3 regions of the Paenibacillus shenyangensis genome follow, and region 2 is predicted to be linked to each of the others. Evidence: riboswitches for the same ligand, from Rfam matches in the RefSeq annotation. Region 2 holds a riboswitch; each other region holds the start of a gene.
The links. A riboswitch is a leader RNA that binds a small molecule or an ion and turns the genes downstream of it on or off. The one in region 2 is predicted to bind thiamine pyrophosphate.
Positions count from the first base shown of each region.

Region 1: another riboswitch for thiamine pyrophosphate. It lies ahead of H065_RS26910 (thiamine phosphate synthase); the one in region 2 lies ahead of H065_RS0115780 (ABC transporter substrate-binding protein).
Region 3: another riboswitch for thiamine pyrophosphate. It lies ahead of thiM (hydroxyethylthiazole kinase); the one in region 2 lies ahead of H065_RS0115780 (ABC transporter substrate-binding protein).

Region 1 is NZ_AOIG01000008.1:205,248-216,393, forward strand. Features, by position in the region: gene H065_RS0107585 (thiamine diphosphokinase) at 1-394, shown strand, start outside; gene H065_RS0107590 (MoeB/ThiF family adenylyltransferase) at 552-1,700, opposite strand; gene H065_RS0107595 (thiazole synthase) at 1,697-2,464, opposite strand; gene thiS (sulfur carrier protein ThiS) at 2,466-2,669, opposite strand; gene thiO (glycine oxidase ThiO) at 2,660-3,865, opposite strand; gene H065_RS26910 (thiamine phosphate synthase) at 3,862-4,629, opposite strand; TPP riboswitch at 5,014-5,120, opposite strand; gene H065_RS0107620 (hypothetical protein) at 5,176-6,012, opposite strand; gene H065_RS0107625 (serine/threonine protein kinase) at 6,035-7,531, opposite strand; gene H065_RS0107630 (DinB family protein) at 7,726-8,196, opposite strand; gene H065_RS0107635 (SAM-dependent methyltransferase) at 8,236-9,306, opposite strand; gene H065_RS0107640 (thioredoxin family protein) at 9,332-9,655, opposite strand; gene H065_RS0107645 (cyclic-phosphate processing receiver domain-containing protein) at 9,673-10,020, opposite strand; gene H065_RS0107650 (Fpg/Nei family DNA glycosylase) at 10,040-10,864, opposite strand; gene nucF (5' nucleotidase NucF) at 10,937-11,146, opposite strand, start outside.
Region 2 is NZ_AOIG01000018.1:165,126-176,271, reverse strand. Features, by position in the region: gene H065_RS0115795 (bifunctional 2',3'-cyclic-nucleotide 2'-phosphodiesterase/3'-nucleotidase) at 401-2,713, opposite strand; gene H065_RS0115790 (aspartyl-phosphate phosphatase Spo0E family protein) at 3,112-3,297, opposite strand; gene H065_RS0115785 (pyridoxamine 5'-phosphate oxidase family protein) at 3,584-4,000, opposite strand; TPP riboswitch at 4,215-4,325, shown strand; gene H065_RS0115780 (ABC transporter substrate-binding protein) at 4,404-5,447, shown strand; gene H065_RS0115775 (MTH1187 family thiamine-binding protein) at 5,581-5,871, shown strand; gene H065_RS0115770 (ABC transporter permease) at 5,871-6,665, shown strand; gene H065_RS0115765 (ABC transporter ATP-binding protein) at 6,658-7,512, shown strand; gene H065_RS0115760 (TatD family hydrolase) at 7,509-8,387, shown strand; gene H065_RS26090 (response regulator) at 8,650-10,956, opposite strand.
Region 3 is NZ_AOIG01000023.1:37,299-48,444, forward strand. Features, by position in the region: gene H065_RS0118335 (DUF3048 domain-containing protein) at 38-1,207, opposite strand; gene H065_RS0118340 (DoxX family protein) at 1,898-2,428, shown strand; gene H065_RS0118345 (hypothetical protein) at 2,556-3,356, opposite strand; gene H065_RS0118350 (hypothetical protein) at 3,391-3,807, opposite strand; gene H065_RS0118355 (helix-turn-helix domain-containing protein) at 4,121-5,401, opposite strand; gene thiE (thiamine phosphate synthase) at 5,645-6,406, opposite strand; gene thiD (bifunctional hydroxymethylpyrimidine kinase/phosphomethylpyrimidine kinase) at 6,403-7,212, opposite strand; gene thiM (hydroxyethylthiazole kinase) at 7,294-8,091, opposite strand; TPP riboswitch at 8,216-8,317, opposite strand; gene H065_RS0118375 (alpha/beta hydrolase) at 8,483-9,319, opposite strand; gene H065_RS26335 (DUF1129 family protein) at 9,576-10,244, shown strand; gene H065_RS27145 (nuclear transport factor 2 family protein) at 10,702-11,146, shown strand, end outside.

The sequences.
Region 1 (11,146 bases), on a different contig from region 2:
GGAAGCAGCTTTTGAAGCAGCAATGGAGCGGCATATGGATGATATTCTTATTTTCGGTGCGGTAGGTACACGATTTGATCATACGCTGGCGAATGTACAGCTGTTAGTACGTGCATTGCAGCATCAGGTCCATTGTGCAATTCAGGATATGAATAATTACATATCGCTGACCTCCACTACGTCTGTTATTTCCAATATGGGTTATTCGTATGTGTCGCTGCTGCCCGTGACATCGGAAGTGACCGGTATTCATCTCAAAGGCTTTCAGTATCCGCTGGAAAATGCTACGCTCCGGATGGGACAGTCTCGCGGAGTGAGCAACCATCTTGCCGAGGAGCAGGGAACTGTCAGTATAGAAGGCGGATTATTGCTCATTATCCAGAGCCGGGATTAAAAAAATGACAACTATCCATTAAGTAGATAGTTGTCATTAGTAGGTTGAAAAATTACTATTAATCATCTATATATTTTCCAAAATCAAAAAAGCAATCCCCATGCCAATAGACTGGATAGCATGGGGATTGCTTTTATTTAGGGTTAACTTCAATAGATTATCCAAAATACCTGTGATACAGACTACGAGCTTCGGCAATATCTTTGGTGCCATGTACCATGACCCTGCCATCTTGAAACACGACCATTCGTCGTCCCTGATCCATTGTCATTGAAAGTAAAAATGGATTGACACTGACTTCATGCTGATCCAGCTTTTGCAGACGCTGGGCAGTCTGCTGCAAATCCAGCTTTTGACGTTGTGCGGGTCGAATCTGTACGGTATCTCTGCCACATAACACTTCGGATTTACTTTGTCCCTCATGGCTTAGGTGTGGATAGGTCGGATGAGATCCGCAGGATGGACAGTTTGGCTTACGGGCAGCATTCATTTTGATAGAGACCTGTTCATTTTTCCAGAGATCAAACGACAGCAGTGTGCCCCGCAATTGTTCCTGATTCCCACTAAGCAGCTTGATCGCTTCAGTCGTCTGGTGTGCTACAACCATCTGTACAGCAGGTGGAATAATTCCCGATGTATCACAGGTATCTCCTCCGAGCGGTGCAGATTCCATCAGACATTGCAGACAAGGTGTAACACCCGGCAGGATCGTAAAGGTAATTCCATAACTTCCTACGCAGCCGCCGTAGATCCAGGGAATACTGTACTTTTGCGACATATCATTGATCAGGAGGCGGGTCTCAAAATTATCGGTCGCATCCATGATCAAATCTACGCCTTTGGCAAGTTCTCCCAGTTCATCTGAAGTTACATCCGCGATATGCGCTTCAATTTGTACCGAGGAATTAATTTGCCTTAGCCGATCACGCGCAGCAATGGCTTTTGGTGTACGCTTCTCTGCGTCTTCTTCTGTAAACAGCTGCTGCCGCTGCAAGTTGCTCCATTCTACGTAATCCCGATCTGCAATAATCACTTTGCCTACACCGGCTCGTACCAGCGTCTCCGCTGAACTGGAACCGAGTGCTCCGGCGCCTATAATCAGAACCACAGACTGGGATAGCTGATTCTGACCTGTTTTACCAAGTGGCGCGAATAGCTCCTGTCTGGAATAGCGACGATGGGGATCCGGCTGCGTCCCGGCAGTTACCGTTGTCTGCTGTAAATGTTCTGCATGATCGGTATTTGGATTATGGTTATTCATAGATGTATCGCTGGTAGTTTCTTCTTGCGTATGTTCAAGACTCAAGTTGTAATCATCCCTTCTGCAGGGCTGCTTGCTACAGCATAATTGCGCAGCGGAATCATTCCCGCTTCCTTTCCCAGTCGTCCGGCTTCTACAGCCAGCTTCATGGCGAGCGCCATCTTGACCGGATCATCTGCCCCGGATACCGCACTATTGAGCAGAACAGCATCTGCTCCCAGTTCCATGGCATACGCTGCATCTTTAGGAGAACGGATTCCGGCGTCCACAATAACAGGTACCCGTGCATCACCGATAATCCATTCCAGCATAGCAGGATTGAGTATGCCCCGTCCGGAACCAATAGGAGAGGCGCCCGGCATAACGGCATGAACGCCTATTTGCTGCAGCCGCTTGGCCAGCATATAATCGTCGGAGATATAAGGTAATACAGTAAAACCTTCTGCCAGTAGAATTTCGCAGGCCTTCACGGTTTCCAGTGGATCAGGCAAAATCAGCTGGTCATCTCCGATCACTTCGACCTTTATCATATCACATAATCCGGATGCTCTGGCGAGTCTGGCAATACGTACTGCTTCCTCTGCTGTTCGTGCACCAGCTGTGTTGGGCAGCAATGTATATTTGGCCAAATCCAGCTGTTCCAGAAAATTGGGCTCATCCGGCTGATCCAGATTCAGTCTTCGTACCGCAAAGGTAAGTACCTCTGTTCCCGAAGCCTCCACTGCCTGCGTCTGTATTTGCAAATCACTGAATTTTCCTGTTCCAAGCAGCAATCTTGATGTAAATGAATGTTGTCCTATTGTTAACAAATCAGCCACCTCCTACAAAATGTACAATCTCCAGTGTATCTCCATCACCAATTACTGTTGTACCATGCTCTTCTTTTTGCAAAATCCGTTCATTCCATTCGACAATAACCCGCTTCCCCGTGAGTTGTAGTGATTCAAGCAGCTGTTCTATTGTCTGAACATCCGGCGCTACTGCACGGTTGGTTCCATTGATCATTAATTCCATACCGGTGTTCCTCCTTGTGTCTGTGCCTGTACTCCAAGCTGCTGAAGTGTCCGATCCGGGGAAAACCCTGCCGGAATTATAGAAGATTGACCCGAGACTACAGCATCAGCTATAATCCGCCCTGTTCCAGCAGATAGCAAAATCCCATTACGATAATGTCCACAAGCCATCCATAGACCCGGTATCGGAGTAAACTGTCCCAGATATGGAAGCTCGTCAGGTGTCCCTGGGCGCACTCCCGCCCAACATCGTACCAGTTCACCTTCGATAATAGACGGAATATACTGCCTTGCTTTGAACAGCAGCTCAGGGATAGCGCCTGCTTCTACCCACGTATCTGTCCGACCAGGCTTACTGGTTGCTCCTACCCATATCCGATTGCCCTGCTTTGGAATAATATAAATCTGATCTCCATAAATGGTATGATTCAGCCAACATGATGGTGTGCGAATCTCCAGCAGCTCTCCTTTGACAGGCAGAAAAGGAAGTCTATACCCTTCATTCTCTACAAGCCTGCCGCTTCCAATCCCGGAACTTAGAATAATCCGTTCCCCATACATTACTCCCTGGTCTGTCACTATGCCTGTCACCCTGCCATACTCACCATGTTCGCGCAATAGACGCGTCACTTCGTTCTGTCGATACAAAGCAGCTCCCAAATGTACAGCAGCCATAACCAATGCTTCATTCAGCAGGGAAGGTATAAGCTGCTGCTCTGCCGGATTGTAGAGCATACCTTGTTCTGCATGGATATGTGGCTCTTCCAGGGCTAACCGCTGTTTATCCCACCATTCCAGTGAAACACCGGATGAATAGTCATGATTCACCTTATCGATCTTATCTGCAGCACTCAGTAACCCATTCGTGTAATTTGTCTTCAGATCCCTCTTATCCATGGGCAGCAGAAAACCTTCACTTCGCAATCCGCAGTGTATGCCAGTCAGCTCATACAGCTGCTCTGTCAGTTCGTTATAAAGTGAACGGCTATACAATGCCAATTTGCGCAGATCATCATGTACAAAATGCTCTGACTCTGCTGCCAGCATACCTCCTGCCGCTCCTGAAGAACCAGAGGCTGGCTGATTTTTCTCAACCAGAGCAACCTTCATCCCTTTTACTGATAATTCATAAGCAATAGACGCCCCAATTACACCGGCTCCAACTACTATTGCATCGTAATGACCATTGCTTCTCATAACATCTCCTGCCTCCCTGATCCGTTCTTGCTGATACGAGAAGATTCAGCAGCAGATAATGCCGCTTTGTAGGCTGCCACCTGTTGTGCCGGATGCTCTGCTGCGAAGATCCCGGACATTACAGCTATCCCAGCTGCGCCTGCACTTATTAGTTCCTCTGCATGATGAGGTTGTATTCCTCCAATCGCAATAACAGGAATATCTACGGCCGCACATATTTGCTTCAGCTGCTCCAACCCTCGGGCAGCAACTCCGGGTTTGGATGCTGTCTCATAGATATGACCATAAAAAAGATAATCCATTCCTTCCCGTTCTGCCTGGACCGCTTGTGCGATACTGTGTACCGATCTACCCAACAGAAAAGAATTTCCTTGCCAATAATCTGTTGCGAAGTCCGGTTCTTCGGCAACTTCAGCACATTTTGGGCTTTGCCTGTCGGCACCGATATCAATCTTATAGCTTCCTAATGCGGTTTTTGTATTCTGCTTTTCCGGCTGAGATCGGAATTGACTAAGATTCTGGTGTTCAGGCAAATGAGCACCACCCAGCTGCAGTTCTGCAGCAAGCTCGATTCTGCTATTCAGTCGGATAGCAGCAGCAGGTATTCCTTCCTTACGCATGGCTTGCACTAGTTCGTACACCTGATCATCAGACCACTGCTTTTCCCGGATATGAATTGCCGTTACCTGAGTATAGATCTGTCTACTGAGTGAAAGTATTTTCTCCGCCGTCTGATTACCTGTACTCACTACATGCAGCTCCATTATGCACCTCCCGCATACCTTTACTCTTTATCTGTATCATTGAATAGCAGACACCCTGTTGGCCTTTCCACGATGTAAGCCCGGACGCACATACTGGATAATGCAAAATAAATGCAAAAAAACCACCATCCCGAAGGAAAGTGGTTGTTATAAACAATAACAGAGCGATCTTATATCGCTGCTTGCCGAAGTATAATCTGGTGTATTTATTATATCCCGATATGCACTCCATGATTATACAATTCAGGAGATGCTGCTCATCCAGCCAGCAATATACAGGGAATACATAGATCCCTTATATGTACAAATATATGCTGATTGCTGTACTACTATTTCTTCATACAGCCTATGCCAGATAAAATAGATATATCCATATTATCCAAAATTATTCTTCTACCACTTCCCTACGCTGGTATAATCCAGATCAGGTACAAAGGGTTCGGCAATCAGTTCTGCCATCTCAGCCATTACAGGCTCCCCCAGTGCATTGTCGCTATTCAATTTAAGCATATTTATCTTAGCAAAACTATTCTGATAAAGCAAACCCTATGTAGAAACAGGAAACTTAACCACTGATCCCGAAATGACGGAAACTCCACCCAACTGTTCGAGAATGGCTGCTGTGAGGAAAAAAGACTGCCTCAACAATTCTGCAGAATCGGTATTGCTAAGATCCAGAATCAAGCGATGACGCAGAAAAGAAATCAGTTTTTGTGTATTCCATGCATCCTGAAAATCCTGGTAGTAATTCAATCGATACACGTTTTGCTGGATTCCAAGTTGGCGAATAATGTTGGAATGGATAAGTAACGATTCCGGTTGGTATGCACTGATCACAGGAATCCATAACTTGGAACGCATTACCTCGGTATTAGCATAATCGTCATAAAATGCTTTTAAATGTATGATATCCTGTCCCAGATCAACAACAACCAGATCAGCTTCTGCGAGAAGTGGCATTTGCTTTATTCCCGATCCTGCATCCATCAGAATCAGATCATAATCTCGTCCCGCGGTACAAAACAGGAATTTCCAGAACGGGTCATTTGGCTGAATATCCCCTTCCTTATCCGTACCTATCAGTAGATCAAGTCGATCTCGAAACAGTGGAATCATATAATCAGATACATTGCTTCGGGTTAGAATACCTGACTTGTATAAATAACGCAGTCGATCTATTCCCGGAACCGGCTTTTTTTGAGCATAATTCATAAGGATATCGGTACTTAGCACACCTGCTTCAATACCGTGCTGACGACATTGATTATGGCAAAGCAGCAATCTCAAGCGGTACTGCACAGAAGCAGTAATTGCTGTAACTGCTGCATGAAAGGCGGTTCTACCATGTCCTCCATCCGGACTCCAGAACATTACGGTAGTCATTTTTCTGCTCCTTTTCTTTTTGTTAGCGAAGATTGAACCATAATTTGCGTTTCCTGACCGATGAAGACAGCTCTTCGCCAAATAGTTTTTTTAATATAGCAGCTGTTGCCGGCTGGTTATCGAATGGATCTGGATGCCAGGGAATACTGTATACCTGTTCTGTATGCAGCTCATGCTTCAACCGCTCTACTGCATCGCTTGGAGACAGAGGCAGGTAATAATGCCATTTGTCCTGGGGATATCTATGCAAATCTGCAGCCATTTTCAGCACATCCTGATAACGCCATTCAGCGCCTGATCCAACTACAATAGGGATATCTGCACGCAAAAATTCTTCCAGTCTGGCATTCTGCTGATAACGTCCCAGATCGAGAATAATAAACCTGTAGCTTCCACCCAGTAGACCGACTACTTCTGCTCTGGCAGACTCACGCCAGTAATCTACTCCTTCCAGCGTAAACTTCCGTTCCTCCAGCAGCATCTGCTGCTCTGCCATGCCATTTACGGCTACCTGCTGTATACGGGCAAACGCTCCGGGATGATCATTCATTTCTACAAGTGCAACCTTTTGCTGACTTCTCGCCAGATAATGGGCAATCGCCACCGCAGTGTGGGTAGTGCCTGTACCTGACGTAGATCCCATGACTGCAATAACCTGTGTTATCTTATTCCACCCACCAACGAGAGCACCCGATCTTCTATCCACTCGGTTAAAATACTCGTTTACGACCTGTCCCAGTGCCTGCCGAGTATCTGCAGCAGACTGATATCTTTCTGCAGGTTGATGATGCAGCAGCTTACGAATCACAGGAATCATAGCACGGGGTATATCATTTCTAATAAAGCTTTCGATACCAGGCATCCATTCGCTGTAATGCCCTCCTGTAGCCAAATACAAGATGAGGGCTCCCAGTCCATAGAGATCGGAACGATGATCGGTCTGTCCGCTTCCATACTGCTCGGGTGCCGCGAAGCCGATAGTACCCAGCTTTACGGTATCCTGACTTTCCTCTGGCTTGAAGATCCGTGCAATACCAAAATCGATAAGACGCATATCCATTCCCGAAGTGATCATTACATTGGATGGTTTCATATCACGAAATACAATCGGAGGTTCATGCTGATGCAAATATTCCAGCACATTGCAGAGCTGATCGGCACAACGCATAATAAATGCCGCATCCACTTCTGCAGGCTGCCTTTTGAATTTCTGTTCCAGTGTCTCTCCCTCAATATAATCCATAACCATATAGGTATAGCCATCAGGATCCTCTGTAATAAAATCAACAATTCGCGGCAAAAATGGATGGCTGAGCGCAGTAAGCATTTTGGCTTCTGCAGCCACTTCCCTGTATTGGGATGGCTGAGCCACACTTTCCTTCACTGCCCATTTTTTGCCGGGCAATCTCAGATCGTGCGCCAAATATACATGGCTCATACCTCCACTTCCCAGTTTGCCCTCGATACGATAGCGCTCCGCCAGTACCATTCCCTGATACAGCCGGGTTGGATGAATCATATAGAATAGCTCTCCTTTCTCTACACAACAAAAAAAGGAAAGCCTCCGTCTATCCAAACAGACTGATAATGTCTGTTCGAGAGACGGGATGCTTTCCCTATCCGTTGTGTATTTATATACCTGTATTATAGTAACTGTATCTGATTTTGTAAAGGATTACCGGAGTCTTCAGACTCTTCTCGAGTGTAACAAGATTATTTCTGTGCTGCAAAAGCTTCACGAGTACGCTGAATCTGATTCACATGGCCTTCCAGATGAGTGACACAGAGCTTTTCTAAAAGCTCGCGAGCCGTAATCTCTCCATCTACATTATGCTGACCTGTACGTTTCTGATCTTCTTCCGTAATGGTCTCAAGGACAGGAGCAAAAGCTTTGCGCATCGCCAGTAGTGCCTGCAGATGATGTTCCAGATCCAGTGAAGCATAACCAAGCCGCTGCGCCCAGCGATCCTGATCAAAAGCTACAATTACCGGATTATCTTCAGCCAGAATAGCTTTGAGACGGTGCTGCAGTACAATCTCCACATCATATAGATGAACAACGATCTCATGAATGCTCCATGATTCCGGAGCAGGCTTAAATTGCAATTCAGCCTCGGAATAGCAGCGTACCTGTTCTATAAAACGTTCCATATCCGGTAAATAACGATAGATTGCATTTTGCATAACGCACATCCCTCTCAAAGATATACAAACTATTACAGATTAGTACTTCACCATATACAGTGTAATTTCATCACGATTGTGGAACAGCTGCTTGGCACGTTGAACCTGTAAACGTGCTTCTTCAAACGTATGAATTACTTCCTTGATCAGTGCCAGCGGTTTTTTGTGCATCAGCTTCACGGTAACAATAACCGTACCACCGGGAACTACAGCGTCCAGCAGATCAATCACAAGCCGTGCAGTCAGTTTGGGACTCCAACTCATGTCACAGACGAGCAGATCGAATTCACCTGCGCTTAGCTTCACTTCTGATGCATTGCGCCGAACGACTTTAAGATTCGGATGGTTTTGCAGGGAAGGATGCATTTTGGCAGGATCTACTGCTGTTACCTTGATCCCTCTTTCCAACAAGAACGAAGTCCAGCCTCCCGGAGCTGCACCTACATCCAGCCCAGATCGGAAGCTGGTAAAATCAATACCGAATACTTTTTCTGCTTCCAGTAATTTGAACTTGGCACGGGAAATTTGACCTTCTTCCCGCTGAAAACGCACAGCGCCGCCGTTCCAGTCAGACAGATTATCCTGTGGAAGCGAGATACCTGCATACAGACGATCTGCTGTCCAGAAAACGGACAAAATGAGATCCGGATTCTGTACAGTATACTCGGAATGCCATGAGGACAATCGCTCTTCCAGCATATGACGCAGTTCGGACATATTCTCTTCTACTGCGGCATCGCCTGTCTTGCGCACTTGTACCGACAGGGATATTCCGTATAATTCTTCCCGCTTGAGCAGCAGCTCTGTCAGTGCATCCAGCGGATGTTGTTCGGGCTCCAGCTGCTCCAGTACCAGATCGTAACGTACCGGCTGAATATGACGCAGGAACATGGGTGGTTCTGCTGTCAGACGGGCGACAACGTCTTCTGGTGTTGCAGGAAGTGTCAGCAAAAGCACTTCACCGTGTATCAGAACCGAACTTTTGACTGAGCCAAAAAGACGTTTCAGTTCCTCCTGCGCGTAGGCGGCAAATCCGTGATTGGCCGTACCGATCCAGCGTGATTCCGCCTGTGTGTCCTGCTCCTGCTGTATAATGTTCTCTTCATTCATGAATATTCTTATAGCCTCCAATAGTTTATACAATAACACTCCGTATATGTTCAAGTATACGCTGCACTGATTCCATCCTATAAAGCATACGCGGGCTTTTTACACGCCATGCTTCAAAAACAATCAGACAGGGCACACTTGTAATTTCATAAGCCTGCACAAACCGGGGAGCAAAATTGATATTCAGTGCATAGGTCATATGATCCGGCAGCAGCGGCAGGGAAGTTTCCAGCATACGCCGGCCCATCCTGCAGGTACCGCATAACGGAGTGTATATATAGATGGCAGCAGCCTCTCCCGATTGCGAGGCGAGTTCCAATGCCTGCTGCTCCGTTAATTCCTGAATCATACCGATCACTCCCTGTATTATTCGCTGCGTCCGGCGTCGCGGGCAACCTGTTCGAGCAGTTCTGCCGGCATCGGTCCATTATGAATAGTCACATGCTCTGGCTTCGCCTGATAAAGCAGCTCGTACATTCTTTTTTTGCCATGCATGCTGGATGTGTGAAGATAGATCTCTCTCGCATACAATCCTTCATGAATCATGGCTTTCACTACATCTGTTCCATCCATCTGACCAAAGCCAAGTTCATGGTCGAGCGACAGGATGTTCACTTCGCAATCACGAAGCATCATCAGGCATTCCTCTCCGTCTCTTGCCAGCGCAAATCCGCTGGGACATGGGCGGTAATCATCCATATACAGATTGATCATCAGCCTATTCCTCCCATTATTACTGTTCGAATTGGGATGCCGGACAATAGTAGGTTTTTTTGCCTGCCACTTCGGTTTTGACCACTTTGTCTGTGGCAGATCGAACAGAAGGTTCACCTTCGCGTTCATAGACACGGCGCAGCGCATGGAATCCGCCAGTCAGCGCATCATTGGCTGTCAGCGGCTGTCCTTCCATATGTCCACCCGTCTCAATCGCTTCTTCCAATACGGTGTGTATAGCATCATATAGCTTGGACAATGCTTCGTCGTCCAGATCCTGCACTTTGGCAGAAGGCAGCAGACCTGCCGTAAAAGCAATCTCATCTGCATAGTAGCTTCCAATACCAGCGATCAAAGATTGATTGATCAAAGCGGTCTTTAGGGCACCTCTGCGACTTTTGAACAGAGCAATAAACTGTTCTCTGGTCAGCTTGCGATCGGTTGCTTCCGGTCCCAGGTCTTCAAAATACGCCTGTGTCTCCTTGGCGGAGCAGAAATACATCAGTCCTTGACGCCCAGCTGTATAATACAGCGAAGTTCCGTCCTCAAATTGGAGCTCCACATCCGACTTGCGATCTGCATTCTGCTCGCGAATACCATAGTAGAGCGAGCTTCCAAGCACAATGCTGATCAGCAGGCGATGGCCACTGTGAAGATGAAGGTTCAGATATTTACCACGACGTTCTATAAAGGCAATCCGGTTACCCGCCAACATCAGGTTGACATGATCTGCCTCTATATTTGTAGCTTTTGGACGATGAACGACCATTTTTTCAATAGCGACATTCAGAATATAACCTGTCAGTTGGATTTTATAATTTTCAAGTTCTGGCAATTCAGGCATAGGTGTATCCCTCTCTCTCCAAGTATCATTCCTATATTTCATGACTATACAGATAATGAGTCTATATAATCCCTATAGCTTATCCGGTTGAATCTCTGCCAGTGTATGACAAACCCGATCCGGCTTCACGCCTGTGCGTGTCTGATGACTCGCAAGATTATCCATCGTTGTCACACCGGTTGTCACCAGCACAGTATAACAGCCTGCGGCAGCTCCTGCTGCAATATCTGTCATCATATTGTCTCCTACTACAATCGTATCCGCAGCAGGCAGTCCAAGACG
Region 2 (11,146 bases):
AAAATACAATATGCGGGTGTTCACGTTTTTAATCCCTATATATATCGGTTGGCAGAATCCGGATCGTAATACTATTTCTTTACTCTTTCCGAGAAGTTTACCTGTTTTGATAAGATATTTTTGTATTGGAGAAAATAGGTGATTTAAACAAGCGGCATAGTGCGTTAGAATGATACAAAATGTTTATATACCCAATATTAGTACTTTTGTAACAGGATATTAGACTTATATAAAAATAATTAAATAATTCGGATGATTACATGGCAAATCTTTATCATAACGTGTCTATCCGATACAACGATCATATTTAATACATACGTATAGATAAAAAAGACTGCCGGAAATATTCCGGCAGTCTTTTGGTTGATGGAGTCATCGTCATTAATCTGTATTCACAAGATTAGCTGGCTGGAATCTCCAATACATCGCCTACCTGCAGACGAGTAGGATCCGTGATTTTGTTGTATTTGGCAAGTTCCTGCCAAGTCACACCGTATTTGATACTAATGCGATAAAGGTTATCGCCTTTTTGGATCGTGTACGTATCTCCATCTGCTACCGGAGCTGGCTTAACCGGCTTCGCTGGCTTGGCAGGAGCAATTGGTTTGGCTGGTGCTGGTTTGGTCGTTGTTGGTTTGGCTGGTTTCACTGGTTTTGCCGGTTTGTCCGTGGCAGGCGCCGCTGGCTTGGTACCTGCTGCAGGTGCTGCTGTTTTCGACAGGTCAATCGTATAGTTGGCAAATCCATCTGTACCTTCACCTGCATAGGCAATCGGCTCACTCGTGCTGCCTGCAGCCAGAGCTGGTGCTGCTTTCAGCGCATCCTGTGCTTTTGGTGAAGAGGTAAAGGTTACTTTGGCACTGCCTTTGACAGGCGCCAGAGACCAGTTATTGTCCGCTGTCGGGTTGATTGTACCGTTCTCGCGGATATAATCGATAATGACCTGACGGTTCTCATCCGGGGAAGCCAGAACGATACGTTTGCCGTCCGGGTTTGCCAGCTTGGATGAGGAAGCACGGTAGTTATTGGTCGCTACGATAAATTCCTGCTTTGGATCGATCGGCTTGCCGTTGTACTGCAAATTAACGATACGGTTGGCAGATTCATTAACCACGGTGCCTTTGGCATCGTATTTCTGCGGCTGAGTCACGTCGATCTGATACGTTACACCATCGATCACGTCAAAGTTATACGTCGGGAAATCCATATTGATCAGCGGCTGATCGCCGGATTTGGATGGATCGATCTGGTTGAATTGTCCTGCGGACCATTCCAGCCAGTTTTTCACTTCTGCGCCATTTACTTTGACCGCATAGACAGTATTTGGATACACATACAGGTCAGATACGTTTTTGATAGCAATCGTGCCGGCTGCAATATCGGTGTAATAGTTTGGGCCGGAGCGTCCACCTGCTTTGAATGGGGCACCTGCAGACAGAATAGGCAGTTTCTCATAATCAGTTCCCTGCAGCTTCTGTTCCAGATACCATTTCTGTGCATTCGTTACGATCTGAATCGATGGATCATCCTGTACCAGTGCAAAGTAGCTGGTAATACGGGAAGTCGTCTTGCCTACTGGGCCACGTACATATTCCAGTGTCTCTTCGTGCTCATGGTAGACAGCGTCCACAACGCTCTGATCGGCTTCTACCAGTGCTTTTTTGGCTTTGGCATCATAGATGGGACGTGCTTCGACTTTGGAGTCGGTCACTTCCCAATCCTCGCCTTTTTGGGTCAGCTGCAGATCAATGATTCCGAGATGATCGCCCCAGAATCCAGGCTCTACAGAAGGTACACCATTGATCGTACCTTTTTCCAGATCAACGCCTGTTTTGCCTGCAAAGTCTGCACTCGGGAATACTTTGTGCGCATGACCGAACATGATCGCATCAATATCCGGCACCTGGCTCAGATACAGTACGGAATTCTCCATCAGTTCGGTTTGCGGAATATCTTCAAAGCCGGAGTGCGGAACAGCGATAATGATATCTGCTCCCTCCGCTTTCATTTGCGGAACGAATTTTTTGGCGGTTTCAATAATATCCTTGGCTACTACTTTACCTGCCAGGTTGGCACTATCCCACTGCATGATTTGCGGCGGTACGAAGCCGATTACGCCCACTTTGATCGTATGCTTGGCGCCCTGCTCATCGGTTACTTCCTTGTCGAGGATCTTGTAAGGAGTAAAGTAGTTTTTCTCGCCTTTGCCTGTACCATCATCTACATAGATGTTGGCATTAATATAAGGGAAATTGGCTCCTTCGATCGCAGTCTTCAGGAAATCGAGACCATAGTTGAACTCATGGTTCCCAAAGTTACCGACATCGTAGCCAAATTGGTTCATAGCTTTGTATACCGGGTGAACTTCGCCTTCTTTAAGCGGTTTCACTTTGGCGACATAGTCAGCCAGCGGTGTACCCTGAATCAGATCACCGTTATCCACCAGTACGCTGTTGGGAGCTTCTGCGCGAGCTGCCCGGATCAGTGTCGCTGTCTTGTCATAACCATACTCATCTGTCGGTTTATCCGAATAGTAATCATAGTTCATAATATTGGTGTGAATATCCGTCGTTTCCATGAGGCGAAGCTTGACAGTTGCACCTGCAGCAGCAGTTGTATCCGCTGCAAATACCGGTACAGCCGTGATGCCAAACAGCTGCAGCGCTGCAATCGCCGCTACTGTTTTCTTGAGTGTCTTTTTCCCCAGTTTCAAAATTAAAACCCCTCCCGAGTATATTCAGCACGTATACGTTCTCTGATTCATTCAATATAAACGCTTACACTCACCTATGTATAAAAAATATGTAAAGCTGGTATGAAATCTGTATACGGATTTGCGCTACTAGTTACATATTACAAAATGAATATAGGAGTGCAGACGCATAAAAGAGCGAAGTATATAGCTGCATGAGAGAATTTTATACTATAGACTGACATATTTGAAGGGATATTTGATCCAATTTTTAAATTTTTGTAAAAATAGTTACAAAAAAGACGCATATATTACATATATACGTCAGTTATTTTTGCGGTTTTTTATCCAAATCTAGCTTTGTCTGGCTGCAGTTTAACTGCTCTTTGTTCCGATAAAGAGGATTTTGTATATCCTTATTAGCTCCAGCCTGTTGCAGTATGGTCACCTTTGCGGTGTTTATGCTGCAAATAAGAGTCCAGAATTCGATCCAGCTGCTCGGATTGATCGATTACCCGGTGATCACGAATCCCATGCTCTTCGGCCATCTGATTCAGTATGCGGCGTTCCTGTTCAATCTGCTGTTCGATCTTTTTCAGGTCCAAGGAAAGCACCTCCTGTAGATTACCCCTTTCACTTCTCGCCATTACCTTATATTTGAAATAGATAAAATTTGTAGTAATACATTGTTTATACCCTAAAATCATGCTCTTGATCAAGTTCCTACGGTCCCTATTTTATCCTTTTATTGGAAACAAAAAATGACAAAAAATCCGGTTTCGAATTCTGTAGTTTGCCTGCGCATTTTACAAAATTCGTCACCGGATCGTACTACACTATATTGAATTTCCTGTTATACGAATCGTTGCCGTATTCGTACCAGAAAGACTATTAAGCATTCCAGGTCTGTTTTTGACCTTCTTTGTCGGTATATTCAATTGTTTGTGGAGTAATATCCAGTACTACATAGTCGGGATCATCCGGTCCGGAGAACCAGTTTTTGAATTCATCTTTCCATACACGCTGCTTCAGCTCATCATTGGTCGATACCGCGCAGGTTGCTTCAATCTCAATCACTTCATTGTTGCCGCCTTTTTCGTAACCGAGCAGCAGATAGCAATGAGGATTTTGTTCGAGCTCATCCACTTTTTGCGTTTTGCGGTCTGTCGCCAGATGAATATTCAAACCTTCATTATATACCGCCATATAGCGTACCTTTGGTTTATTATTCTCCACTGTGCCGAATGCACAAAAACGGTTTTCTTCCAGTGCTTTTACGATAGATTGTTCAACTGATGTTTGACTCATGATCAAGCTCCTTCCGCAATATGGACTTGGATTATTCAATACACCCGATAACAGGGCGCTGAATTTTATATAGTACTTAACTTTGAGTGCCTGTATGGATACTTACCCGGTCAGCAGCAAACTGAACCTTCCCCGTATTCCTGCCTGCTCCCCGGATGCCTCACTTGCTGGACAGCAGGCAGGCTCTCGTCTATAATTACACCTAGAAAAAGCGCATACGATCTGGGGGAGCTGGGCTAGCCGGCTGAGAGTGTATTCCATCAATACAGACCCTTAATACCTGATCTGGATAATGCCAGCGTAGGAAGCGAATCAAGCATTGTATGTGTTCTCATACGATATGCACCTATGTCGTCCCGATCCGGGGCGCTTTTTTATATACAGAGGAAGAAGGGGTAGAGAAATGAATAGACACTGGAACAAGCTTCTGCCGCTGCTGGCGGTATGCCTGCTGCTCATCACTGCAGGATGCGGAGGCAAAGGAAGCAGCAGTCCGGCCAATAACAGCCAGGGAGCCGAAGGAGCAAGCAGTAGCGCCCTCAAGGATGTACAGGTTGTACTGGACTGGACACCGAACACGAACCATACCGGTTTGTATGTAGCCCAGCAAATGGGTTACTACAAGGATGCCGGGTTAAATGTAGAGATTATTACACCGGGACAGGGCGGCGCCGATACAATGGTGGCTTCCGGGAAAGTTCCGTTTGGTATCAGCTATCAGGAAAGTGTTACCCAGGCCCGTGTGCAGGGTGTACCACTCGTCTCGCTAGCCGCCGTGATTCAGCATAACAGCTCGGGCTTTGCTTCACCGGTAGACCGTAATATCAAGACGCCCAAGGATATGGAAGGCAAGTCTTACGGAGCCTGGGGCTCACCGGTCGAGGAAGCCGTGATGAAATCAATCATGACAACCGACGGCGGTGATGTCAGTAAGGTCAAAAGTGTGAATATCGGAGATGCGGACTTTTTTACAGCGGTCAAGAAAGGCATTGATTTTGCCTGGATCTTCTACGGATGGACCGGGGTCGAAGCCGAGCTGCGCGGGGAACCGCTGAACATGATGTATGTAAAAGATTATTCGCCGAATCTGGACTACTATACGCCTGTTATTGTAACTAACGAAAAACAGATCCAGCAGGACCCGGAGCTGGTGAAGGCCTTTATGTCGGCAACAGCCAAAGGATATGAATATGCCATCGCCAACCCGGACAAAGCCGCTGATATTCTGATCAAGGCTGTACCGGATCTCGATCCCGAACTGGTCAAAGCAAGCCAGAAGTGGCTGTCTCCCAAATATCAGGACGATGCCAAGCAGTGGGGAATGCAAAAACCGGAAATCTGGTCAGGCTATGCCGACTGGATGTATGAGCAGGGTCTGCTGGATGCCAAACTGGACGATTCCAAAGCATTTACCAACGATTATCTGCCGGCTGCCGGGACCAAGTAAGCTTCCGAGTTATTCCCGGCGTAACCGATGAATGATCGACAGTTCACTGCTCGTCTTTATGATTCGTACCTGTATTTATTGCGCACAACAGATCCTATTTTCCACCTAATACATCTATCAGGAGGTTATCACTATGGCTACCACTCTACTGAGCATTCAGGTTATTCCCAAAACACCCAACAATGAAAATTCCTATGATTACGTGGATGCCGCTATCGAGGTGATCCAGGCTTCCGGACTGAAATATGAAGTACATCCACTGGAAACGACGCTGGAAGGCGAGCTTCCGCAGCTATTGGAAGTTGTACAGAAGATGCACGAGGCGCTGGTGGAAAAGGGCAGCCCGAGTATCATTTCCCAGATCAAAATCGCGCATAATCCATCCGGCATCAGCATGGACGGACTAACGGAGAAATACCGCTAATGTCCATCAGAGCATGGTGGAAAGGCATATGGCCGCCCTTTGGGGCGGTCGTTTTGTTGCTGGTCCTGTGGCAGCTCGCCACTTCCCTTTTCCAGATTGAAGACTGGATTTTGCCAAGTCCTGCGCGTATCGCCCAGGAAGCAGAGAAAAGTTACACCAGTCTGCTCGGACATACGTGGGCGACCCTGAAATTGACGCTATCCGGATTTGGCATTGGAGCGGCGACCGGGCTGATCGTGGCCGGTGTGCTGCACTATATTCCTTTTCTGCGCCGGGCCCTGTATCCACTGCTGATTCTGAGTCAAAATATACCGCTGATCGCACTCGGACCGCTGCTGATTATCTGGTTCGGTTTTGGGCTGCTGTCCAAACTGATTGTAATCGTACTGGTCTGCTTTTTCCCGATCACGGTGGCAGCACTAGGCGGACTCGCCGGCACTGACCGGGTGATGATGAATTATATGCAGATGATCGGAGCCACGCGTGGACAGATTTTCTGGAAGCTGGAGCTGCCTTACAGTCTGCCTGCTGTCTTCTCGGGACTCAAAATTGCCGCCACCTACAGCATTATGGGTGCCATTATCGCCGAGTGGATCAGCAGCAGTGAAGGGCTTGGTTATTATATGCTGCTTCAGCAGTCCGCTTTTCGTACCGACCGTATGTTTGTCGCGATTATGATTGTGATTGCTTTTAGCCTGATCATGTTCTCGTTGATTGTGCTGCTGGAGAAATGGTGTATACGCTGGCAGAATGACAGTACTGCCCATCCCAAAGGAGGAATCGACCGTGTCTGATCCTATTCATCCTGCCGCATCTATCCTGGTTGAACCAGAGGTAGATGCCTCTTCTACTCCTCTCCAGCCAAACGGGAATCCCCGTCCATTCCTGGAACTACGCGGTATCAGTAAATCTTTTGCCCAGGGCAAGCAGCTGCTGCAGGTCATGGAAAATATATCGTTAACCGTACATGAAGGTGAATTTGTATCCGTGATCGGTCCTTCCGGTTCAGGGAAAAGTACCTTGCTGCAGATGATCGGCGGAGTGATGCTGCCGGATCAGGGGGATATTATACTGCAGAATCAGCGGATTAACGGACTGCAGGGCAAAGCCGGTTATATGCCACAGCAGCCTGCTCTGCTACCCTGGCGCACGATCGAAAAGAATGTAATCCTCGCCCGCGAGACTGCCGGTATGCCGCGTCAGGAATCGTTGGCTCTTGCCCGAAACTGGCTGGACAAGGTAGGATTGGGCGGATTCGCTCGTGCCTATCCACGCACTCTGTCCGGCGGTATGCAGCAGCGGGTCGCCTTTTTGCGAGCACTGCTCGGACCGCAATCACTGCTTTGTCTGGACGAGCCGTTCAGTGCACTGGATGCTTTTACCCGTAGCGAGATGCAGGCCTGGCTGCTGCGCATCTGGGAAGAGAACCGGCGATCGGTCGTTTTTATTACGCATCATATCGAAGAAGCACTGCTGCTGTCCGATACGATCTATGTATTATCCAGCCGACCGGCTCATGTTATCCAAAAGGTCCCTGTTCCTTTTCCAAGACCGCGGCGTGAAGAGCTGGTGGATACGCCGGAATTCATCGCGCTGCGCAGACAGCTGACCGAAGCGCTGCGAGCGGAGCTGAACGGATGATGAGCGAACCCTATTCCCTGCATTCTTCAGCGTCGTCTGTCTCTGCTGCTTCGGTATCCAAACTACAGGAAGAATCACCCTCTATCCCGTCTATCGACAGCCATATTCATCTGGATCAATATGAAGATGATGCTATTCGTCAGATGATGCAAAGTCTGCCGGATCATCAGGTCGAATCGGTGATCGCGGTCTCGATGAATAAAGATTCCTGCCAGCGGATCGAGCAGCTGTCCCGGCAATATCCCGGTCTGGTACACCCTGCTTATGGCTATCATCCCGAGCAGCCTCTTCCTTCCCGGCAGCAGACCAGCGAGCTGCTCGAGTGGATAGAAGTACGGATGAACCAGTTGGTAGCTGTAGGCGAGATCGGACTGCCTTACTATCTGCGACAGGAGCTGGCTGAACGTGGAGAGAAACTGGATGAAGCCGGATATATTCAGCTGCTGGAACAGTATTTGCAGCTTGCCGCCAAGCATGACAAGCCGGTTATACTCCATGCTGTCTACGAAGATGCAGATACGGTATGCCAATTGCTGGAGGATTATCGAATCCGGCGGGCACATTTCCACTGGTTCAAGGGTTCCGCAGTAACTGTCGAGCGGATGGCGCGCCAAGGATACCACATTTCGTTCACGCCGGATATTGTCTATGAGTCGGAAATCCGTGAGCTTGCTGCTGTGTATCCCCGTGAGTTGGTTATGGCGGAGACAGATGGGCCATGGCCTTTTGAAGGTCCATTTACCGGACAGTCCACTCATCCTCGTATGACCGCAGATGTCTGCCGAGAATGGGCTGTGATTCAAGGGCTGAGCGAGTACGAAGCCCGTCAGATTCTGTATGCCAACACCCGCAATTTTTATCAACTTAACGGGTGAGGTGGATTGCGCATCCATATAGGAGAAAACTTACAATAACAAAAAGCCTGATCGGTGAGAAGGTTATCCTTCTTCAGCCAGATCAGGCTTTTATTATTGTATCAGCAGTCATGAGATCAAATCATTAGAGTGTACCGAATCTTGCGGTACAGTTGACGACAACCTGTACTCGCAAATCCTTTATTTATTATTTGACCTGTATCATGTGCTGATAAGAATGAGTATACCTATTGATCACTACAAATAGCTGAATAAAACGATATCAGGCTTTGTAATCATCACTTTTGACAGATGCTGCAGGACTCAGCCATACGAGCAGCATAGAGAACAACTGCTCCATCTGCAGCGGTTTGCTGAGATAATCGGATGCTCCGGCTTGAAGACAGCGCTGACGATCATCCTTCATCGCTTTGGCAGTTAGTGCAATAATCGGCAATTCTGCCCACTGTGACTGTCGGCGGATATTCTCCATCGTCACATATCCATCCATTACAGGCATCATAATATCCATCAGGACCAGATCCGGCTGACCCTGCTCCAGCATTTCCAGGGCTTCTTTGCCGTTATAGGCACTTATTACGTTCATGCCTTTGGATTTGAGAGCACCTTCTAGTGCAAAGATATTACGGAAATCATCATCCACCACCAGGATTTTTTTGCCTTTGAGCATGTCCAGTTCTTCCGGCAGACCGGCAGGAACCGATAAAGCAGTCTCCGGGCTGTCCGGTGCAAAGTCTTCCGGCAGTGAAGGAATGTACAGGGTAAATGTACTTCCGCGGCCTACCTCACTCTCGACCGTAATAAAACCGCCCAGCAGCCTTGAGAATTCGCGGCAGATCGATAATCCCAGTCCGGTCCCGCCATAGTCCCGATCGGTTCGCGCGCCTTCTGCTTGACGGAACGCTTCAAAAACCACCTGCTGCTTGTCCGGCGCAATACCGATCCCGGTATCTTTTACCGAGATGGCGAGCATATGATCTGCCTTTTCCGGCAGGCTGTAACCTGCAGGCAGCGGAACTTTCTCTGCCGGAGCAATCCGCAATTTGATCTTGCCCTCACTCGTAAACTTGAACGCATTGGAAAGCAGATTTTTGAGAATCTGCTGCAGTCTTTTGCCATCGGTGTAAAAGGTTGGCGGTGCATCGTTATCCACTTCCGTCCAGAATTGCAGATTCTTCTGCTCGGCCAGCTTGTTAAAGTTGTAGCCCATTACTTCCGGAATATCATGGATGGAGATCAGCTCCCGCTGCACCTCTACCATGCCTGCCTCCACCTTGGACAGGTCCAGAATATCATCGATCAATGCCAGCAGATCCTGAGCCGATCGGTGAATAATATGACCATATCCCGGCATTTCGTCTTCGTGATCCCGTGGAGTGCTCTCGGCCACCAGCTGGGACAGAATCAGAATACTATTCATCGGTGTACGCAGTTCATGAGACATATTCGCGAGAAATTCCGTTTTGTAGCTGGAGCTGAGCTTAAGCTGTTCGGCGTACAATTCCAGTTCCTGACGAGTAGTTTCCAGTTCATGCGCTTTAGTCTCCGCAAAATTCGTACGTTCCCGCAGCTGTTCATTGGTCGCCTGCAATTCTTCCTGTTGGACCTGCAGTTCCTCCTGCTGGGTCTGCAGTTCTTCTTGCTGCGCCTGCAGCTCCTGATTCAGGATCCGGGTATTGCGCAGCAGTTCATCCACCTGCATCCGCTTCTCGATATTGCTGATAATCGCTCCGAAGCCTACACAGATCTGCTCGATCAGCTGACAGTAACGTGGAGCGAATTCAATCGCCGCTCCAAGCTCCAGTACTGCTATCGTACGTCCTTCAAAAACAATCGGAGTAACCACAATCTGCCGGGGCACAATATGACCCAACCCGGTCTGGATACGGATCGGATAATCTTCATTTGCTGTCAGCAGCTGTGTTTTCTGTTCCACGGCTGCACGTCCAATCAATCCCTGACCCGGTCCGAATTCATGGATGGTTCCCGTCATATTGCCATGAGCGCCGTACGAATATTCCAGCTGGAACTGATCTCCCTTGGTATCCGGATGCACATAATAGAACAATCCATAGGAAGCTTCCATCAAAGGAACGATTCTGGCAAGCAATTTCTCCGCCAGCTCCGGTGTATTGTTAATCCCCTGATATACGTTGCCGATCTGTGCCAGCTGGGTCTGTACCCAGTTATTGTCCTGCATCTGATCCGAAGCTTCCTGTACCTGGCGAGTGTGCTCTTCCAGAGCTATCGACATTTTGTTAAATGCCTCGGCGATATTCGCTACTTCATCTCCGCCTTCTACCTTGAGGCGCGGGATATCCTGTACTTTATCGAAATCCACATCATTAATAACCTGGGTGACCTGCTTGAGTCGTCCGGTTGTACGGCGTAAAGTCCAGATCGTAATTCCGATGCCTGACAACAGCAGCAGAAAAGCGAGTATACCGGTCAGTACCCATCGTTCGGACATAAGCGTATATTGTAAAAAGAAACCTTCTATAATAATGAATAGAATTGCCAGCATCAGCATAAAGCTAAATCCGATAATCTGTTGGTATTTATAATTCATAAATATTGCATTCTTCCTCTCTCATGATGTAGGCAAGATTATAGCAGAAAAGCTGGCTGAGTATACTCTCAATGATACGTGAACATTGGTACTTTGTCTGTAGAAACTTGGACTTATTTTCATTTAATAGCAGATCGTATTTAGCTTACGAAAGTAAAATAAAAGATTATCCAGCAATATCAGGTGTGGA
Region 3 (11,146 bases), on a different contig from region 2:
AGTTGTTCTTTATATCATTACACCGAAAGTCTTAATTTTATCCATTATTCTCCATTTTTTTACCGTCAATTGTAAGGTGACTGTCAAATGAAGGGCTATTCGGCACAATATTGTAGTAAGTGACGCCGGGAACGAGCGGAGTCTCCTGACCGTCGCTTCGGAACCGGATTACATCCCCTTTGGTGCGGCTCCATTCACCGCGAATCATCCGCCCCTGCTGGAACATTAGCGCTTTGCCGCCGGCATCCAGATTAAGACTGAGACGTCCCACATCATCCAGCACTTTGTAATCCGCACCTATTACGATTACATTGGCAGCGGTCAGTGGCTGCTTGGTGTTCAGATCGATATGCGGCTTGTTATTCATGCTTCGGGTATACAGGCCGCTGGCTGAATCATACGTGTAGCCGACCGTATAGCTATCGAGCAGATACTTGAGCTGTATGGAATTCACCTGTTCTGCATCGGAGGCAGACGCTGGAGAGTTATCTGCGGCAGTAGAATTAGCCGCTTCACCGGTTGTATGTTCTGTACTTACTACATCCTTGGATGAATCATCCTCAGCTGGCAGGAACGGATAGACCGGCAGGGTTACCTGCTCCGTGTATCCGTTACCCGCTGCTGCTTTGCGCAGCTTTTGCTCATTGGTATACAGATTATGAGGTGCCTTGCGGCTGGAATCACGCCAGAATGGAGCGCTGGCGTTAGTAATTTCGTCGAGATGTTCCTTGTTTCCATTTTGCAAAATCGCGTAGGCATCCGTACTGCCGCCGGCATGGACGAGCAACCCATTAACCGTCTCCCCGAGAGTAATCAGATATGGACGGATGCTGCGTACGGGACCGATGGTAGCGTCACCGTGGTAACTCTGGTAAATGGCGACCAGACGGGTAATCCCTCCCTCGGCAAGCACTTCATAGATCATATCGGCTTCGGCAAGACCGGACTGCGGCCTTGCCGCCGGTGCGTTGTTAATCATAACTGCTACAGGACGCGCCGGATCAGGCTTTTTGACCGCAAGACCGGTGAGCGGCGCAGTATAAGCCGGTACCTGTACTTCCGGTTTCGGTGCAGGCTCTGCTTGTTCCGGAGCGGGTACGGCAGTGGGCGGCGGAGCAGCAACTTCCTCCGACTGACAGGCAGTCAGGCTGATGCCGAGCACAACAGGCATCAATCCTTTGAAAAATGGCAACCTGGTAATTTTCATCATATCCTCCTCTGAATAAAGGACGCAGCAGAGAAAGCAGCCAGCGTGACAGCAGCGTATGGGCTGCAGACAAGAGCATTTCTCTCATCATCCCAAACCACAACGTCAGGCATGAGCAGAAATGCAATGAACACAGCTGCTATATCAAATCATATACCGCGCAGGTGAATTCCCTGTGAACCAGTAGATCATGGAGAGCAATACATAAATACTGCAGTCGGCTGGATCGATGGATCTGCTGTTCTTTTATGTCCTTGTAATAGGCGTTTCTACGGATTATGTACGTTTGTATTCATCTCCTGCCGGATTACCGAATACAAGCAAGCAGTTTCAGACAATATATCCATTATATACATAGCTGTAGCAATGGGAGAACCGAAAAGATCAGATTTGGCAAATTTCTGTCTCGTTTGGAAAGCATATTACGCAGACAAATAAGCAGTCTGGTATTGCACAGGCGGAATACCCATTCCAACCATAAAGTAACAAACCGTATGAATATGCTATTTTTTACAAACTCTAAAGTTTAAGCTCCTTAATCATAAAATATTAAAAATTAAGCTAGATTGTGATTTTTGTTACATATTAAAATTTAGGAATGTTTTAAGATAAAACCATGAAAGAGACAATCATCACATAACATCACAGCATTAACAAAATAGCTTGATACTATACTTAAGGGGTGCATCAATTATGAACAGATGGCTTAGAGAAAGCAAAGTGGCAATGTGGTTGTTAACTATCATACGTGTGTATATCGGCTTCCAGTGGATTGAAGGCGGCTGGGGCAAATTGACCGGCGGATTCGATGCTACCGGATTCCTGACCGGCGCTATCGCCAACACTGGTGGCGAGCATCCAAGCGTACAAGCTGGCTGGGGCGCCTTCTTGCAGAACTTTGCACTGCCGAATGTAGAACTGTTCAACATCCTCGTACCGATCGGTGAATTCCTTGTCGGTCTGGGACTCATTCTTGGTACCTTCACTACCGTCGCTGCCCTGATGGGTATGGTCATGAACTTTGCCTTCCTCTTCTCGGGTACTGTGAGCACCAACCCGTACCTGCTACTGGCCGAGATCTTCATCGTTGTCGCTGGTGCTAATGCCGGTAAAGTCGGTCTGGATCGCTGGGTACTGCCTTATCTGAAAGCTACTCTGTTCAAAAGAAATAATCATCAGCGCGGCGGCAGCCCGACGGCTCCCACACATAAAGCAGCTTGATCATATGCCAAAAATATAGCAAAACAGCCATCTCTAAGCGGATAATCCGTACGAGTTGGCTGTTTTTTTTGTAGTTGGTCTATTTCGTGTATTTCGAATAACAAAACGGATAAATCGAATAAAATGCTTATTTATTTTGCCCGAATACACGGCGCAGTTCCTCTTCCCCTGTCGGCAACGCAAGGGCTACCTCGGACGGATGAGCACGGGAATACATCACCCGGATCACATGCCCCTGCTGCACCAGAGGAAGCTGACTCTCAAAGATTTCCTTCTGTGTATTTATCGTAACCGTATCACCCTGATTGGTTGTAATGGATAATGTCAGTTGCAGCCGGACTTTGCCGTGTCCAGCATTTCCGAGAGGCACTATATCTGTCACCTTGGCATAAGCCTGCTCACCATGCTGGGCAATCTCCATAATATTAGGCGATACTCCCTGCTGCATCATTCGCTCATGCAGCAGATTCTGTATATCAACCTGGGAGACCTGGCCTTGTAGATCGACGCCGACTTTGGCAGGGTCTTTGGGTGAAACCAGCAGCGGAATAATGCTGCCCGGCTGGAACTGGGCGAGTGCCGTCTGCGGAATAACCGCTCGTGTACGTGCCGGGTAAGGCGAATGACCCTGACGGGTAACTACAACATCAATCTCCAATTGCGGCTGCTCGTTGATATAGGTACCAGTCTGCTGTACCCGCTCAATCAATCCTACAGCCGATTCGCCGGATTTTACGGTACGCAGGCTAAAAACAGTACCCAGAATAGAGGGAATAAATACAAGAGCAAAGCCAACATATATCAGTGGACGATACCAGCTGGAATTTATAATACTGAATGCACCGTCTCCCTGAAAGTTGGCATACAGCGGTAGAATGGCAACAGCCATAAGACAGAGTGAACCTATTGTTACAAGAATTTTTCTCATTTTATTTTGCTCCTTATCGATGATTGAGTCTCAACTATCCGTGCAGCGGTCCCATGTAGATCCATTCGGATGGTCGGGATGGATGTGTACCGAGTCCGATTCGATCACCCGGACGGGGAATTTGCATTTTGGGCACCAGTGTCTCCATCGTTTTCTGATAGCGGGCACCGCTATTTTCCAGGATATCCAGCGTCATGACGACAATAGGATCAAAGTTGACCAATTTGCCGGTATCCCGAATCGTAAGTACTGTCCCCATGGCAGTCACCGGAATATGTCCCTGCACGGCTGTCTGTGCATCACGGGCAGATTGCAATCCTGCATTCATCCGGTCACGATGTTCTTTGGGGATGATGCTTTTGACAAACAATCCGCTGATTCCTTTGTTTAGTGTCTCCTCTGCCTGATCCAGTGCATCCTGCTGCTTCTTATTTCGTCTAAAAAATCCCATCTTGATCACGCTCCTGCGCCTGTATTGTTGTTCCTGCTTTTATTATAAAAAGGTTGCAATCGTGCCACAATACATTCCGGCACATACAAAAAAGCAGGCTGTTAGCCTGCTTTAAATACGATAATCGTTTGAATTTTTGCGGAAACAAGACACTTACGACAAATAAAATCAGATATGCCAGCGAGGAATCTGCTACTCATTTACTTTTTATTGCAGCAAATCGGCTTTTTTATGGATATTTTCACCTTTTAGATATGCATTTCATGCCCATGTACGTATTCTGGTAGATGTTATATCCCTCTATTATTGCCTTTTAGGCATGGCGTAGCAAATAGACCAGTTTGCGGTAATACCAAGCTGCATCCTTGTATCTGCGCTGCTCTTCCGACATGACAGCCAGCCCTTCATACAGAATGTTCAATCGTTCCTGATGACGAATCTGCTCAAAATAAGGCAGACAGGCTGTCGCTTCTTCTATAAAAAGATCCGCCTGTCCATGAGCCAATGCCTGCTGGCTGCTATAAAATCGTGCTGCCATCTGCTGGTCCTCTGTCAGCGTCAGAGCGCGCAGCTGCTCCAATCGCTGCACCAGCGCTGCCCAGTCCTGCCTTGCCAGCTCTATCTCGCACCGGTACACCAGCAGCACCGGGGCCATCTGCTGCTGTACTTCGACCGTCTGTGTATCGACCATACTGCCGAATCGATCTACTTCCTGCTCTGCCTGCACCAGTTCGCCAGCCATGGTAAGCATCAGAATACGATTATTCATAATCGCGCTCCATGTATCGCTCTGATGCTGCGCATACACCAGATGCGCTTCGGCCATCGACAGGGCAAGCAGCGCTTCATGAGGCTGCTGCATGGAATGACAATATCCGCTATATAGTACATACAGTCCGGACAGACGGTGGAATAGCCGCTGTTCATAAATATACGAAGTGATCTTTTCAAAAGTCTGCTTGGCATGTTCAAATTGCCGGGTATGTACACAAGCTTCCATGCGAATCTGCTGTGCAGTCAGCCAGGTCTCTCCCTGCTCGGGCAGCAGCTTTAGCCACTGCTCTACCTGCGTTAACACATCATGATATTTTTGCCGGGAGCGGGCAGACTGGATTTTGTAGAACAACATGGCCTTGGTTAACGGCAAGGGCAGCATGGCTTCATCCGGACGTCCAAACCGTTCCAGATAAAAATTCAGATAAGACTGATGCAAATAAGCATAGGCATCCTGATCATTCAGCTGCTGATAATAAGTCGCTTTCATGAGAGCGGTAGTCAGCTCCACCGTCAGCGTATCATGCCGATCCGGCAGATCATTCACCTGCTGCTCCTCAAGCGCTGATGCCTGCACCGATAACTGCTCTACAATCTGATCCGCCTGCTGCAGTACATCATCATCCTGATCGTCAGTATGCAGCAAATAACCCGGCGATACGCCTAGCCGCTCGGCCATCGGTTCTGCCAAATCATCCGGCAGCGGATACCTGCCTGCCAGAATATTGGAGAAATGCGCCTGCGTCACCAGGCCGTCGGTCAATTCCTTGCGTGACATGTCTTTTTTGTGACAGAGATAATCAATCCGTTCTTTTAACAAATGACTCTTCCTTTCGGCAGCGGATCATACGAGCCGCTTTGCTGATTGCTTATATACCAGATTGTAAAGGAAATGCCGGATCGATCTCAAATCGTTATGAACCAATAGTATGTCTCTGCTGCATAACAGATGATCCCACACAAAAAGAACATCACATATGACAAAAAGCCTGCATCCGGTTTACCCTGTGCAGGCACAACCGAATGCAGACGCTATAAATAATCCTTTACTCCAATTCTGCTATCAATACATATCACTGGCCGAAAATAAAGCAGCAAGCTCGGCGGCTGCCTGTCTGCTGTCTATGGCCCCCGCGATAGCTGAAATAACAGCGATCCCATCTGCTCCGGCCTGCAGCACAGGTAATGCATTATGAACATGAATCCCCCCGATGCCAACAAGAGGTATGTTTATCCCCGCTGCACGGATCTGTTCAATAATCGCAGTTCCCTTTACCGGCTCGGCATCAGCTTTGGAACGGGTTGGATAGACAGGTCCGATACCCAGATAATCTGCTCCATCTGCAATCGCCTGCTGTGCTTCGGCCAGGGAATGGGCAGACACGCCAACAATCTTGTCCGGCCCCAGCTGCTGCCAGATCAGTACAGCAGGCGCATCATCCTGACCAATATGCACGCCATCCGCATCCAGCAGCAGTGCCAGCTCCAGATCGTCATTGACTATAAAAGGAACGCCGTGCGCTCTGCATATCCTTTGCAGCCTCCGAGCCAGTTCCAGGGAATCGCTGCCAGTCAGTGCCCCGTTCTCTTTTTCCCGATATTGAAAAAGAGTCGTTCCTCCCGCAATTGCTTCTGTGAGCACCTGTTCCGGTGAACGGGTACAGTTGATGCTACCCATCACCAGATATACCGGCAGCCTTCCGCGAATCCAGCTGCTGCGCGCTTCGGTGCCATGCGCAGGGATACGATTCTGCTCCTCTGATTGTACGGTATATTCTGCCGACTGCCCGGCATTCGGTTCGGTATGTTCTCCGGAAGGCTTCATAATACAGCTCCTTTGCGCCGATAGGCAAAATGATTGGTCGGCCCATGTACCGAGCCGATCCCCAGTCCGTCTGCTATTGCAGCCTGGACAAATGCTTTGGCGGTGCGTACTGCAGACAGCATATCACTGCCGCGTGCCAGCTCGGCGGTAATTGCTGCCGAATAGGTGCATCCCGTCCCGTGTGTATGCGGCGTGTCGATACGGGGACTCTCTGTATAATGGAACTGCTCTCCATCGTACAGCACATCCACGGCCTGATTGGTGGACAGATCATGTCCTCCTTTGACGACTGCATAGCGTGCGCCCATCTGGACCAGCTGCCTAGCAGCCTCTTCGCGTTCAGCCAGTGTATGGATAGTCATACCGGTCAACAATTCAGCTTCCGGCACATTCGGCGTAATAATCGCTGCCAGTGGCAGCAGCTCATCGATCAGTGCTCGTACAGCCTGCTGCTGAAGCAGTACCGATCCTCCTTTGGCTACCATGACCGGGTCAATTACGAGCTGTCGCCAGCCATGCCGGCGTACAGCCTGTGCTACTTCGCGGATAATATCTGCACTGAACAGCATGCCTGTCTTGACTGCATCCGGTGCAAGATCCTCTCCGATCGAATTCAGCTGCTGGATTACGCCTTCCATCTCGACAGGATATACGCCCTGTACGCCCGCCGTATTCTGCGCGGTTACCGCTGTGATCACGGACATGCCGTACACACCCAGTTCCTGAAATGTTTTTAGATCCGCCTGTATGCCTGCACCGCCCCCACTGTCCGAACCTGCAATCGTTAATGCCTGATGAATATTCATCGCTGCTCTCTCCTTTGGATAGGGATATATAGATCGAAATATGGAATGCACGGTATGACTGTTTATGCATGGGATCGATTCTTACAAACGTTCGATTCGTGCCAGCTTCTGCAGCTCTTCCGGGGTTAGCAGGGAAAGTTGGTTGATCAGTTCCACCTGGAAGCTGCCTGTTCCCTGTCCCGCAGTAAGTTTAGCCGCAATCTCTGCTGCTGCTCCGTAAAAGGCCAATGCTTCGGCTGCAGCAGGTAACCAGTATTCCCTGCCTCCACTCACTGCCGCAAATGCTGCTACCACCGAGCTGAGCAAGCAGCCTGCACCGGTGACGCGTGTCAGCAGTTCATGCCCATTACTTATGATCAAGGTCGTCTGTCCATCGGTCACGATATCTTGCTGGCCGGTTACCACGACCAGCGTTCCCAATTGCCGGGCAGATTGCTGCGCCAGCTTCACCCGATCCCCTTCGCCTGCTCCAGCATCCACGCCCCGAATATTCCACTCTGCTCCGGCAACATGAGCCAGCTCTGCAATATTGCTGCGCAAAATATCGACCTGCATCTGTTCGGTCACCTGCCGGGCAGCCTTTGTACGATAGGCAGTCGCTCCGGCCCCTACCGGATCAAATACAACAGGTACTCCCGCCCGGTTGGCCGATTGTCCAGCCAGCATAATCGACTGCAGTGTATATTCATCCAGCGTACCCATATTCAGCATGACAGCTCCCGCCATCGCTGCTACATCAGCCACCTCTTCATGGGCATACGCCATAAACGGCGATGCACCCAGTGCCAGCAGACCATTTGCCGTAAAATTGGTCACCACCACATTGGTAATATTGTGCACAAGCGGATTCTGTTGACGTACCTTTTGCAAAAATGACATCTCTTTTTCCTCCTTTAGTTTTGAACTGCAAAATACATATACAAAAAAGACCCATTCACCTCCAGCAGGAGATCAATGGGTCGTGTCATTCATTCAGGCGTATAGTGCCCCATGGGGCATGAGTGAATATCCGCGTCCACTTCCCTCCGCTGGTATAACCCAGATCAGGTTCCAAGGGTCCGGATGATGATCCGTCTCAGCCTCTGCGGCTCCCCTAGTGAATTCCAAACAATATGATGAGCAACAGAGAATCATCTGTCGGCGATAACGCTACAGCTGTATCCACTGTCCTCTTATAGTTACGATCTTATAAGGATATCCCTTGACTGTCAAATCCATGAAGTAGCCGTCCGCAGCATGATCACACGGATCTATTCAGGAACCCAATCATTCAGATCATCCAGTGCTGCCACTGTGTCTGTGCGGCTTCGCGTCCGGCCAGCCATTCCCGGGTATAACGAAGCAGCTCGCGGCGATGCGGTCCTGACGAATACGTATGATTCGCCTGGAAAATAATCTGCTTGTCACAGCGACCTTCCTGCCGACTCCAGAATTCCTGCTGATACAAAAAAGCATAATCCACCGGAATCACATCATCGCCGGTGCCATGGATCACCAGCACATCCCCGCTAAACTGCCGCGCTTCGATAAATGGCTGGTAATTCCCCAGTGACTCAAAGTAGACCGGCTTAAAGCAGTAACCCAGATAATCCGCTTCTCCTTCGATGACAGCCTGATCATACGTCTCACGACCTACAATTTTAACAATATCATTAAAAGGATGCCCGACCGCCGACCAGAGAACCAGATGCTTGACCCGGTGATCGCGCACCGCCGTCAGGATCGCGACCGCGCCGCCGAGACTGTGCCCGATCAGTGTCACCCGCGTTGGATCGATATCGCTGCAGTTCATCACATAATCCAGTACACTGCGTGTCTGAGCCACCATGGAATCCAGTCCCTGTTGGCCATACAGACCACTGCTCTCCCCACAGCCCGCATAATCAAAACGAACGACCATATACCCTTCAGCCGCGAGTTCACGTGCACTGTTAACAAACAGACGATCCACGCCAATCCGGCTGCCAACAAATCCATGGCAAATGACGATCAGTGGTGTGCGATCTTTGCCTTTTCCCTGTCCATCGGCATGGCGATCCTGCGACGGATAGTGAATACTGGCTGTTAGCTCCAGTTCCTGATGACGAATAATGATATTCCTTTCCATACTGATTCCCCCCTACGATAGCTGTGTATATAATCAGCAAACTCCTATTTTTATAAGGTGAATATCTCAATTTAAATAATTCCGATAAGTTTAATAAGGATTAAATTAACAATATATTAGCATCCCGGTAATTCAATTGTCAATGGAGCAAAAGTGTGGCAGAATAATAGATTCCAGACCGATCTCCGGTACTATACGAAGCCGGTATAAATAGGAATATATTCAGTTACAATTTATTACGATTGGAGGAACGATTATGAGTACTGTACGTCATTTGGTAAAGGACATTAATTCGATTCGTGATCAGCTTAAACAGGATAACCTGAGCTACTATGATGATGTAATTGTACATGTGCGGGATGCACGCATCCGCCGCGAATCCGGTGAAGAACTGCTGCTGGAAATGGGACAGCATCTGCTTGAAGCCCAGCAAAGAGGCAAAACGGCACATCAGCTGTTCGGCAAAGAATCGGACAGCTATGCAAACCAGCTTATCGAGAACCTGCCGGAGGCCCGGCAGATGAGCAAACCTATGTATTATCTGATGATTGTCTGGGTCGCGCTTACATGGGTGTTCCTGCTACAGGCACTGATGGGGTTTTTCAAAATCAATATCAGCGGCTCCGGCGTTGTAGGCGAGATCAGTCTCTCCACCTTGATCCTTGTTGCTGCAGGTGCGGTTGTGCTGGTTGAACTGGTACGCCGCGTTGCCGATCAGCCTGCAGAGAAGAGCGATCTGGACCGTCCGCGGATGCAGATCAATGGCCGCTCGGTCGTATCCTATCTGGTCATTATGATAGCGATCATTGTCGTCGGCACCTATCTGCGCAATGTGATGCCTGTACTGGTTATCTCGCCGTGGGTCAGCCTGATTTTCTGTATAATCGGAATTCTGGGACAGAAGTTTATCTTTATGCGCCGCTAGGAATGCTCCGGATATGCATTCGATTCTATCGGGATCATTCCTTCCACTTCTAACAATATGCATTCATTTCAAAAACGGCTTTTATTGGGTCATACAATAAAAGCCGTTTTTTTGTTGGAATATATATGGAACCTCGATATAGAAAATAAAGAATATCTTTCACTGAAACGATCAGTTAAACCGTGAATCATAGTAACAGCATGAATACATAACGGATATTCCGCAACTTCGTAATTACGCTTTACGTCTTTTATAATAGAATCAGTCCTTTTCAACCGGTTCGAAAATAGCCTCTGTTCGTTATTAATGGCAGTCATGAACTCTCGATAGCTTCTATATTTTGGTGAACGATGCGTTCGCTGGCTAATCATTTGGTTAATATAAGCAAAGCAGCCTGCTACCTATCAAGATAACACCATGAACCGAATCCCTAACGAATAACCAAAGGAGTTTTATTATGAAAAAAACCAGTGTACTACTCTCAAGTCTTATGTTATTAGGTGTACTATCCGCCTGTTCGGGCAATAATACGTCCAATGCTCCGGCTCCATCAACAACCCCAAGTACCGAAAATTCTGGTGGTACGACTCCGGGTACAGCCGAGCCTGCCCAACCGGACAGCTCTGCAAATGCATCTGCCGAAGAAACCAAAATCACCAATAACAAAAAGCTGGTGACTGGATTGTATAATGATGTCCTGAACAGCCACAAGCTGGATCAGGCAGAACAATATCTGGCCGAAGGTTATGTAGAACATCATCCGGCTGCAGCCAACGGCCGCGAAGGATTCGCAGCATACTACGCAGCATTATTCCAGAAAAATGCCGACTACAAAGTAAATGTACGCGGCATGCTCGGCCAGGGAGATCTGGTTGCTGTCTTTACCGAGCCTGCTGCTCCGG